Regions from separate parts of the Thioclava sp. 'Guangxiensis' genome, predicted to be linked through region 1. Evidence: riboswitches for the same ligand, from Rfam matches in the RefSeq annotation. Region 1 holds a riboswitch; the other holds the start of a gene.
What was found. A riboswitch is a leader RNA that binds a small molecule or an ion and turns the genes downstream of it on or off. The one in region 1 is predicted to bind cobalamin.
Positions count from the first base shown of each region.

Region 2: another riboswitch for cobalamin. It lies ahead of ABEB22_RS11825 (DUF1636 family protein); the one in region 1 lies ahead of ABEB22_RS18810 (ABC transporter substrate-binding protein).

Region 1 is NZ_CP155824.1:320,005-325,256, forward strand. Features, by position in the region: gene ABEB22_RS18800 (GMC family oxidoreductase) at 1-15, opposite strand, end outside; gene ABEB22_RS18805 (sugar dehydrogenase complex small subunit) at 54-635, opposite strand; cobalamin riboswitch at 986-1,175, shown strand; gene ABEB22_RS18810 (ABC transporter substrate-binding protein) at 1,262-2,266, shown strand; gene ABEB22_RS18815 (iron chelate uptake ABC transporter family permease subunit) at 2,263-3,285, shown strand; partial or broken gene ABEB22_RS18820 (ABC transporter ATP-binding protein) at 3,285-3,800, shown strand; gene ABEB22_RS18825 (GTP-binding protein) at 4,137-5,219, shown strand.
Region 2 is NZ_CP155822.1:2,389,030-2,394,281, reverse strand. Features, by position in the region: gene cobN (cobaltochelatase subunit CobN) at 1-591, opposite strand, end outside; gene cobW (cobalamin biosynthesis protein CobW) at 595-1,638, opposite strand; gene ABEB22_RS11825 (DUF1636 family protein) at 1,642-2,007, opposite strand; cobalamin riboswitch at 2,104-2,332, opposite strand; gene cobO (cob(I)yrinic acid a,c-diamide adenosyltransferase) at 2,372-3,016, shown strand; gene ABEB22_RS11815 (cobyric acid synthase) at 3,246-4,691, shown strand; gene cobD (threonine-phosphate decarboxylase CobD) at 4,671-5,252, opposite strand, start outside.

The sequences.
Region 1 (5,252 bases):
ATAGTCATTAGCCATTGGGTATAGTCCAGATTTCTAAAATAGTTACAGCGCGATCACTTGATGTCGTCAGCGGTGGGCGGCTCGGCCCAGTAATTCTGCTTGTGCTGCGAGTAGGTCGGGATCGGAGTGGTATTGCCGGTGGGCTTCCACATCAGCGCATCGCGATAGGTGACGAATTTCGCGTCATCCTTTTCCTGCGACGGATCGGGCGTGCCGGTATAGCCCAGATACCAGACGGCGGTGATCGTGGTCATGGTCTCGCGCAGATCCTGATCGGGACTGGTTGCAAGGAAGGCGTCGATATCCTCGACATCGGCGGATTTGATCGCATCCGACAGGGCAACGACCTTGGTGTCGAAGCTCGGATCCAGCTCGACCAGCTGGTCATAGGCGCGCTCGACCAGCTTGGGGTCGAAGCCCTTCTGCCGGGTCACGAAAGCGCTGATCGTGCCAAAACCCGCCGCCCCGTCCGCGGTGGCCGCCATTGCACGGCTCAGGCCCAGTCCGGTGCCCGATGCCGCCACAAATCCCGCGACCGCAGAGGTGATCAAGAAGTTGCGTCGGTCCATGCCGGAAAGCTCTTTCGACGCAGCCGGACCCTCGGCTTTATCGGTGCGACATTTGGTCTTGTTCAAAACGTGAAACTCCTCACTAATATTTCAGATAGGCCGCGTCGCGAAATGGCTGGACCGTGAAACAGTGCGGCTTCGGGCAAGCAAATTTCGAGTCGGGCTTTTGTATGCGTTTGTATGCAAACCATTGGCGCTGATCATGTGCGTGCTTATGAATGGTGTATTCCGGAAACAGCTATAATGGCGCATTATCTCCCGCTGGTGTGAAAATCCTTGAAAACGGTCGATTATGCTCGGTCTTGAATGGCGCTCAATGCGCCTTCGGGTAACCTGCCGAGGCACAGGTAACGCTACGTCGCGCTCTGGCTGCCAGAAATTCGTCGCGTGGCATCGCTTGACCTCGGCGGGGGAGGATGCAAAACCACCTCACCGGTATCCGCGAGGATATAATAGGGAATCCGCACCGCTCCGGCGGCAACCGGAACTGCCCCCGCAACTGTAGGCGAAGAGCGCCTTTGCAACACCACTGGGCCATCGGTCCGGGAAGGGCAAAGACGCGTTGAGGCGCCAGTCAGGAGACCTGCCGGCCTGAAGATGTTAACCGGACGGGGTGTGTCGGTAGGGCAGGCGGGGTCTCCGGCCCCTGTCCTTTATGGCGCTTTCCGCTCCTTTCGATAAGGACGGAACTGATGAAATGCATGATACTGGCCGTGGCCTCATTGCTGGGTGCGGTCTCGGCCTCCGCGCAGACGCATTATCCGCTGCAGATAGAAAATTGTGGTCGTAAGGTCCGCTTCGAGGCGGCCCCCGAGCGCGCGGTGACGATCGGTCAGTCGGCCACCGAGATCCTCTATTCGCTGGGGCTTGCGGATCGGGTGAAGGGCACCTCGGTCTGGTTCAACAAGGTGCTGCCGCGCTATGCCGAGGTCAATGCACAGATCCCGCGTTTGGCCGATAATGATCCGAGCTTCGAGAGCGTCGTGGCCCGTAAACCCGATCTGGTTGCCGTGCAATATGAATGGCATGTCGGTCCCAATGGTGTGGTGGGCACCCGTGAGCAGTTCGCAGATCTGGGGATCAATACCTATATCCTTCCCGCCGATTGTGACACCAAGGACAACAGCACCGGCGGCGATGGCACGCGGGTAGGCGCCTTTGATCCCGTGCAGGTCTATAAGGGCATCCGCCAGCTGGCCGAGATCTTCGATGTCGCCGACAGGGGCGAGACGCTGGTCGACGATCTGCAGGCGACCGAGGCGCGCGCCGTGGCACGGGCCAAGGCGCTGGATCTGCCGAAGGGCTTGAAAGCGGCCTTCTGGTTCTCCTCCGCCGATATCGCGCTCGATCCCTACATGGCGGGCCAGCTTGGTGCGCCGGGCTATATGATGCGCGCGCTCGGCCTTACCAACGTGGTGAAATCCGACGAGGAATGGCCCACGGTCGGCTGGGAGAGTATCGCCAAGGCCGACCCCGATGTGCTGGTGATCGCCAAGATGGACCGCCGCCGTTTCCCCGCCGATGATGTCGAGGAAAAGCTGAAATTCCTGCGCAGCGATCCGGTGACACGGCAGATGAAAGCGGTGCGCGAAGGGCATATCGTGGTGATGGACGCCCATGCCATGAGCGCGACCCTGCGCACGATCTACGGGCTCGACAGCCTGTCCGATGCACTGGCGGGTATGACTTTCCAATGAGCCGGAAGGCGCTTTTATGGGGTGCGGGGCTGATCGTTCTCGCGCTGACCCTGCTGGCCGGGGCGGCCATTGGCGAGACGCGGCTGCCGCTGGCTTCGGTCGCGAGGGTGCTCGCCAACCATCTTTGGCAGGCGGGCTATCCGGTGGACCGGATCGATGCGGGTATCATCTGGTCCTACCGGCTGCCCCGCGCGATTGTGGCGGCCAGCTGCGGGGCGGGGCTGGCGCTGACGGGGGTCGTGCTTCAGGCGCTGTTGCGTAATCCGCTGGCCGATCCCTATCTGATGGGGCTCTCGGCGGGCGCTTCCACCGGCGCGGTGCTGGTAAGTATCGCGGGGTTCGGGGCGGGGGCGCTCAGCATGTCGGCAGGCGCGCTGATCGGGGCGCTTGCGGCCTTTGCTGCCGTGGTTGCGCTGGCTCATGCCATCCCCGGCACGGCGCGCGGCACCAGCGGGGCGGCCGCGATCATCCTTGCCGGGATTGCAGGCAGCCAGATGTTCAATGCGCTCACCGCTTTCATCATCGCGCGCTCGGCAAATGCCGAACAGGCGCGCGGTATCATGTTCTGGCTGATGGGCAACCTCTCGGGTGTGCGCTGGGAGGATGTGCTCCCCGCCGTTGTGGTGACCTGCCTCGGCGCGCTCGTCTGCCTCTGGCACCGACATGCGCTCGATGCCTTCACCTTCGGGGCCGAGAGTGCGGCATCGTTGGGGATCAATGTGCCCAAAACGCGCGGGATCCTGATCACCGCGACCGCAGTGATGATAGGGGTTTTGGTGTCGAAAGTGGGTGCCATCGGTTTTGTCGGGTTGGTGGTGCCCCATGCGATGCGCTTTCTGGTGGGCACCCGCCACCAGCGCCTTGTGCCGGCCTCGGCGCTGGCGGGGGCGGTGTTTCTGGTTCTCGCCGATATTGTCTCGCGCATCATCGTGCCGGGGCAGGTTCTGCCCATCGGGGTGGTGACCGCGTTGATCGGGGCGCCCGCTTTCGCGCTGATCCTGATGCGGGGGGCGCGCTGATGGTGCTGCGCGTGGAAAACCTGCAGGCTAAGGCGCATCGGGTCGAGATCCTGCACGGGATCTCGCTGACGGTCGGGGAGGGTGAATATCTGGGGCTGATCGGGCCGAACGGCTCGGGAAAGTCTACGTTGATGCGGATGATGGCGGGTTTGGGAAAGCCTTCTGGGGGCAGGGTGCTTTGGCAGGACAGGCCGCTGGTGGAACTGGGCGCGCAGGTGCGGGCCCGCCAGATCGCGCTGGTCGAACAACAGGCCGAGACCACCGACCGGCTGCGGGTGCGTGAGGCGGTCGAGCTGGGGCGTATCCCCTTCCTGTCACCCTTGCGGGGCTGGAGCATGCGCGATAGCGAGGCGGTGACCCGCGCTCTCTCGGCGGTCGATATGGCAGGGCGCGAGGACCGGTTGTGGCACACGCTTTCGGGAGGCGAGCGCCAGCGGGTCCACATCGCCCGCGCATTGGCCCAGTCGCCTGCGCTTTTGCTGCTTGACGAGCCCACCAACCATCTTGATATCCGCCACCAGCTGGCACTTCTGGCCCTTGTGCGGAGCCTGCCCGTCAGCCGGGTGATCGCGCTCCATGATCTCAACCATGCGTTCTCCTGTGATCGGGTGGCGCTCTTGGAGGGCGGGCGGCTCAAGGCGATAGGTCCCCCTGCCGAGGTGCTCTCGCCCGACAATTTGCGCGAGAGTTTCGGGGTCGAGGCGCGGCAGGTGCGCGATCCGGACGGACATCTGGCGCTGCATTTCACAGCGAGCCTGCCGCGGGCCGGTTGATCGCGCGGCAGGCCGATCCCATCTTGCGGGATGGGCCTGCCGGACATATCCCTGCACCCGCCGGAAAAGGAGCATCCCATGGCCATACCCGATACCCAGATCCCCGTCTTCGTGCTGACCGGTTTTCTGGGGGCTGGCAAGACGACGCTTCTCAACCGGCTTCTGGAAGATCCCGCCTATGCCGATACCGCGCTGGTGATCAACGAGTTCGGTCTGGTGGCGGTCGATCATGATCTGGTGCGCAAGGGCCGCGAGGCGCGGGCCAGCGTCACCACGACGGGCTGTATCTGCTGCACGCGGGGCAGCGATCTGCGCGCCTCGCTTGACGAGCTGCTTGTGCTGCGGCGCAACGGGACGCTGCCGCCTTTCTCGCGGGTTATCGTGGAGACAACAGGGCTGGCCGATCTGGCCCCCATCGTGAACAGCCTTATTCCCGGCGGGCTGGCGGCGGTCGCTCTGGCCGATCATGCGGTGGCGCGGGCGTTCCGGCTGTCGGGTGTGATCACGGTGGTGGATGTCGAGGGGATCGGGGCGGTGCTCGAGGCCCATCCCGAAAGCCTTCGCCAGATTGCCTTCGCCGATCATGTGGTCCTAAGCAAGACAGACCTCCACCCTGCGGGAGATCTGGGTGAGGCGCTGCGCGGCCTCAATCCGGGGGTGATCGTGCATGACGCGGCTGCCGATGGATTCTCGCCCGCCAGTCTGATCGGAGCTGGAAGCTACAGCGCCTTCGGCAAGGGCGAGCAGGTCGGCAAATGGCTGGCTGCTGAGGCGCAGCAGCCGCCCCTGACGGGCGGTCATTTCCATGATCTCAACCGGCATGGAGGGGTGCAGGCAGTGCCCTTGACCTCGGATACACCGGTTGATGAAACCGCGCTGCGCCAGTTCCTGACGCGGCTGACAGCCACGCCCTCGAACGGGCTTTTGCGGATCAAGGGGCTGATGGCGCTGCGCGATGACCCGTCGCGCCCGCTGGTGGTGCATGCGGTAGGCCACAGGCTCTATCCCGGTCTTCGGCTCGAGGGCTGGCCCGACGGGCAGGCCGGCAACCGGCTTGTGATCATCGGCACTGCGCTCGATGAAATGTCTCTGCGCCAGCAATTCGACCGTCTGGGCGGTCAGCCCTTTGCGGATTTTCCCATCGTGCAGGGCATCCGTTGAGCATATCGTGGTCCGGCGGCACCCGTCGGTTCA
Region 2 (5,252 bases), on a different replicon from region 1:
CAGAGCGATATCCTTGCCCGCCTCCGGTGCCGCCACGATCCCCGTCTGTGGCAGATAGAACCCGCAATCGGGCACCGATTTCACGCCCGCAACCGGCCCCGCATAGAGCCCCGCCGCAAGCGAGAGCTGCGCCAGCGCCGCTTGCGCTGCCACCGCGCCCCCCGCATCACAGAGCGCCTGAAGGCGCCGCAATGTGGAGACAGGCAGCGTGGAGAGCGCATCGAGACGGGCATCCTCGCGCCCGTCGGCGGGCAGTACCGCAAGTGCTATGCCCTGCCGCCGCGCCATATCCTGTAGCGAGGCGAGCCCGTAGGGCCAGTAGCTCTCGCCGCCGATGATGCGCACCAGAATGCCCTTGGCATGGCGCAGGGTCTGGTCGAGATAGGTATCGACCGAGAGCGGATGTTTCAGCGCCACCAGATTGGCAAGGCGTAGGCTCGGCAGAGTGCCGGCCCGCTTCCAGCCTGCCGCGAACGCACCGAGGTCGCTGTCACTGAAGGACAGCGCCACAAGATCGGCAGGGCTCTGCCCCAGATCCTGCGGCTGGTCCGACTGGTCCAGCCCATGCGTTTCGCGAAAGACCACATGCATCGGTCAGGCCACCGCCAGACCCAGCGCCGCCTCGATGGAGGCGCGGTCGATATGGTCATGCTCGGCAATCACCACCAGCTGCGAGGCGCGCGCGCGTGCCCCCCAGGGCTGGTCGAACTGCCCGCGCAGGCGGGTGCCCACGGCCTGTACCAGATAGCGCATCGGCTTGCCCTTGACCGCCAGATAGCCCTTCATCCGCAGGATGTTGAGATCGCCCGCCATGGCGACCATCCGCGCCTCGAGTGCGGCCACATCCTCGATCTCGCCCAGATCGACGACGATCGTGTCAAAATCGTCATGCTCGTGGTCGAAATGGCCATCATGATGGGAGGGGCGCGCCTCGAGATCATCCTCGGCGGCCGCATTGAGCCCGAGGATCACCTGCGGGTCGATCACGCCCTCGGACATCGGCAGGATCGGCAGCTTGCGCGGCGCCTCGGCCTCGATCACGGCGCGGGCGCGGGCCAGACCTTCCTCGCCCGCCAGATCGACCTTCGACAGAAGCACGATATCGGCGCAGGCGATCTGGTCCTCGAAGACCTCCGAAAGCGGCGTCTCGTGATCGAGCGAGGGGTCGGCGGCACGCTGCGCATCGACCGCGACGAGATCGGGGGCGAACTGGCCCGAGGCCACGGCCTCGGCATCGGCCAGCGCCACCACACCATCAACGGTGATCCGCGAGCGGATCGCGGGCCATTCGAACGCCTTCAGAAGCGGTTTGGGCAGCGCCAGACCCGAGGTCTCGATCAGGATATGGTCGGGCGTCTCCGGCAGCGCCAGAAGCCTCTCGATGGTCGGGATGAACTCATCGGCCACGGTGCAGCAGATGCAGCCATTGGCAAGCTCGAGAATATTGTCCTCGGGGCAGTTCTCGTCGGCGCAGGATTTGAGGATGTCGCCATCCACACCCGCGGTCCCGAATTCATTGACCAGAACCGCCAGACGTTTGCCCTGCGGATTTTGCATCAGGTGACGGATCAGCGTGGTCTTGCCCGCCCCCAGAAACCCCGTGACGATCGTTACCGGCACTTTTGCGAGATTGCTCATGGATCACTCCTGCGGATCGTTCTGCGGCGGTATACGCGCGATGGATTGTTTACGGAAGACGACAGGGCGCGCGCGCCATGGCACCAGACCATCGGCGGTCTCGCCATAGGCGCGGATGCCCGCGAGGATGTCGTCGAGATGGGTGGCAGGGTCGAGATCGCCATAGATATAGCTCCAGCGGTCCGGCCCGCCGGACAGCACCATCGAGCAGGAGCGCGAGCAGGCCGAGAGGCACTCGACCCCCCTGACTGTCACCCCCTCGATGCCAGCACCCGCCACCGCATCGCGCAGCCTTGTGCCCGGACGCGGGCTGGTATCATCGCCCATGCGCCGGCAGGTGGTGCAGATCGTGACCGTTACATTGCTCATATGCTCTCCCTTTTTCGGGCCGCACATAGCAAAGGTCGAGCGCCGGAACCACAAGGTTCTGCCCCTCTTCCCGCTGCGACACACCCCGATCGCCCGTTCCTGTCTCTCGCCACAGGCAGGTCTCCCGGCTTGCGAAGTCAGGCGGCCTCATGGGCCCTTGCCTGCCGGTGACGCCTTCCCGGACGGAACCGGAAGCCCGGGTCTATCCAGTGACATGTCACCTCTTCGGTCACGGTCGCGGGGGCGGCTGCGCTTGGGGATCCCGTCCCCTATCGCATTCCCTTTTCACCTGTCATAAACAGGAACCTGTGTGCGTGCTTAAAAGACGCGCAAGCCCGCGCTTTGTCAAGGAAGGAGATCCCCCATGAGCGAGACCGCCCCCGAAGGAATGCCGGATCAGGACACCGCCACCGAGGACCGCCACGCGATGAAGATGGCCAAGAAAAAGGCCGCCCGCGACAAGATCATGGCGACGAAAGAGGGCGAGAAGGGCCTGATCATCGTCAATACCGGCGCCGGCAAGGGAAAATCCTCGGCGGGGTTCGGGATGATCCTGCGCTGTATCGCCCATGAGATGCCCTGTGCCGTGGTGCAGTTCATCAAGGGCGCGTGGGATACCGGCGAGCGGCGGCTGATCGAGGAGCATTTCTCCGGCCTGTGCCAGTTCCATGCGATGGGCGAAGGCTTTACCTGGGAGACACAGGACCGCGCGCGGGATGTGGCGATGGCCAAACGTGGCTGGGAAAAGGCCAAGGAGCTGATCCGCGACCCCGAGATCCGCTTCGTGCTGCTTGACGAGATCAATATCGCGCTGCGCTATGACTATCTCGATATCGACGAGGTGGTGGCGTTCCTGCGCGACGAGAAGCCCGCCATGACCCATGTGGCGCTGACGGGGCGCAATGCCAAGGAGCCGCTGATCGAGCTGGCCGATCTGGTGACCGAGATGACGCTGGTGAAACATCCGTTCCGCTCCGGTATCAAGGGGCAGAAAGGCGTCGAGTTCTGAGCGGGGGCTCTGCCCCCTCTTGCGCCTATCGGCGCAATTCACCCCCGGGATATTTTCGGACAATGGAAAACAAGGCAATCTTAACGATGTTGCGCGATAAAGGCGCTGCCTCACTCGGCAGGGTCCCGATGGTGGCAGAAGGTGGGCGCACCGCATTTCCCGAAGTCAGCTGCCAATGGCGCGGTCGAGATGCGGTGCCTCCGCCCTTGCGTCCGGGCAGTTGCGCATCATGAAGGCGCTGATGATCCAGGGCGCGGGCTCGAATGTGGGAAAATCCATGCTGGTGGCGGGGTTGTGTCGCGCGGCACGGCTGCGCGGGTTGAGCGTTGCGCCCTTCAAGCCGCAGAACATGTCCAATAATGCCGCCGTCACCGTGGATGGTGGCGAGATCGGGCGGGCGCAGGCGCTTCAGGCGATGGCCTGCGGATTGGAGCCTGTGGTCGATATGAACCCGATCCTCTTGAAACCCGAAAGCGAGACCGGATCGCAGGTGATCGTGCAGGGCAAGCGGCGGGCGACCGTGAAGGCGCGCGACTATGCGGCCCTGAAGCCCTCGCTGATGGCGCCGGTTCTGGAGAGTTTCGCGCGGCTAAAGGCCGCCCATGATCTGGTCATCGTCGAGGGGGCGGGAAGCCCTGCCGAGGTGAACCTGCGCGCGGGTGATATTGCCAATATGGGCTTTGCCTGTGCCGCGGATGTGCCGGTGGTGCTGGCCGGAGATATCGACCGTGGCGGGGTGATCGCGCAGATCGTGGGCACTCAGGCCGTGCTGGACGCGGCCGACCGCGCGCAGATCGCAGGATTTCTCATCAACAAGTTCCGTGGCGATCCGCGGCTGTTTGACGAAGGTTACCGGATGATCGAGACGCGCACGGGCTGGCGCGGTTTTGGCGTTTTGCCGTGGTTTGCGGAGGCTGGCCGTCTGCCGGCCGAGGATGCGCTGGATTTGCCGAATGCCTCGGGTGGCTCGGGGCTCAGGGTGGTCTGTCTGGGGCTTTCGCGGATTGCCAATTTCGACGATCTCGATCCGCTGATGCAGGAGCCGCATGTGTCGCTGAGCATTTTGCGGGCGGGCCAGCCCCTGCCCGGTGATACCGATCTGGTGATCATTCCCGGTTCCAAATCCACCCGTGGCGATCTGGCCTTTTTGCGCGCGCAGGGCTGGGAAGTGGACTTGCAGGCGCATGTGCGGCGTGGCGGGCGGATCCTCGGGATCTGCGGCGGCTACCAGATGCTGGGGCGTGTCGTGCATGATCCGCACGGGCTTGAAGGGCCTGCGGGCAGCGATCCCGGTCTGGGGTTTCTCGATATCGAAACGGTGATGGTAGAGGACAAGCGCCTGACACGGGTGGAGGCCCTCCATGCACCGACGGGATGCGGATTCTCGGGCTACGAGATCCATATCGGGCGTAGTGACGGGCCTGATCGTGCAAGGCCCTTTGCGATGATCGCGAGCGTGCCCGAAGGGGCAATCTCGCCCGATGGCCGGATCATGGGCAGCTATCTGCACGGGATGTTCGGTGAGGACGGGTTCCGTGCGGCATGGCTGGGCACGCTCGGAGCGCGGTCGGGCAATATTGCGCATGGAGCCCTGGTGGAAGCCACGCTCGACGCCTTGGCCGCCCATCTGGAGGCGCATCTGGATGTGGACGGCTTACTCGGCCTTGCCCGTTAGTGCATGCGCAAGGCGCGCCCATTCTGTCTCGTTGCCGGGAAGGCCGAGGCGGATCCAGCGCGGATGCCAAGGGAAGATGCGGCTCCAGATATGGGCGCGGGCCAGTCGAGACTGCGCCCGAACCGCATCGGGGGTCGCGTAAAGCCGGAAAAGCTCTGTCCCGCCCATAAGGTCCCAGCCTGCCTGCGCGGCCAGCGCGTCCATACGGCCCATGTCCTGAACCAGCCGCGCGATCGTGGTGCTCTGCCAGTCGCGATCTGCCAGCGCTCTGGTGCCGATGGCAAGCCCCGCACCGCAGACAGGCCAAGGGCCTGCCATCTCGCGCAGCCGCGCGATCCGGGCTTCGGCCCCCAGTGCAAAGCCAAGCCGTAGCCCCGCCAGCCCGTAGAACTTGCCGAACGAGCGCAGCACGAAGAGATCCTCCTCTCCAACCTGCCCCGCAAGCGACAGATCGGGACGCGGATCGGCGAAGCTTTCATCGACCACCAGCGTGCCGACCCTACCGCGCAAGGCCATCAGTGCCTCGGGGCTGTGGCATTGCCCGTCGGGATTGTTGGGATT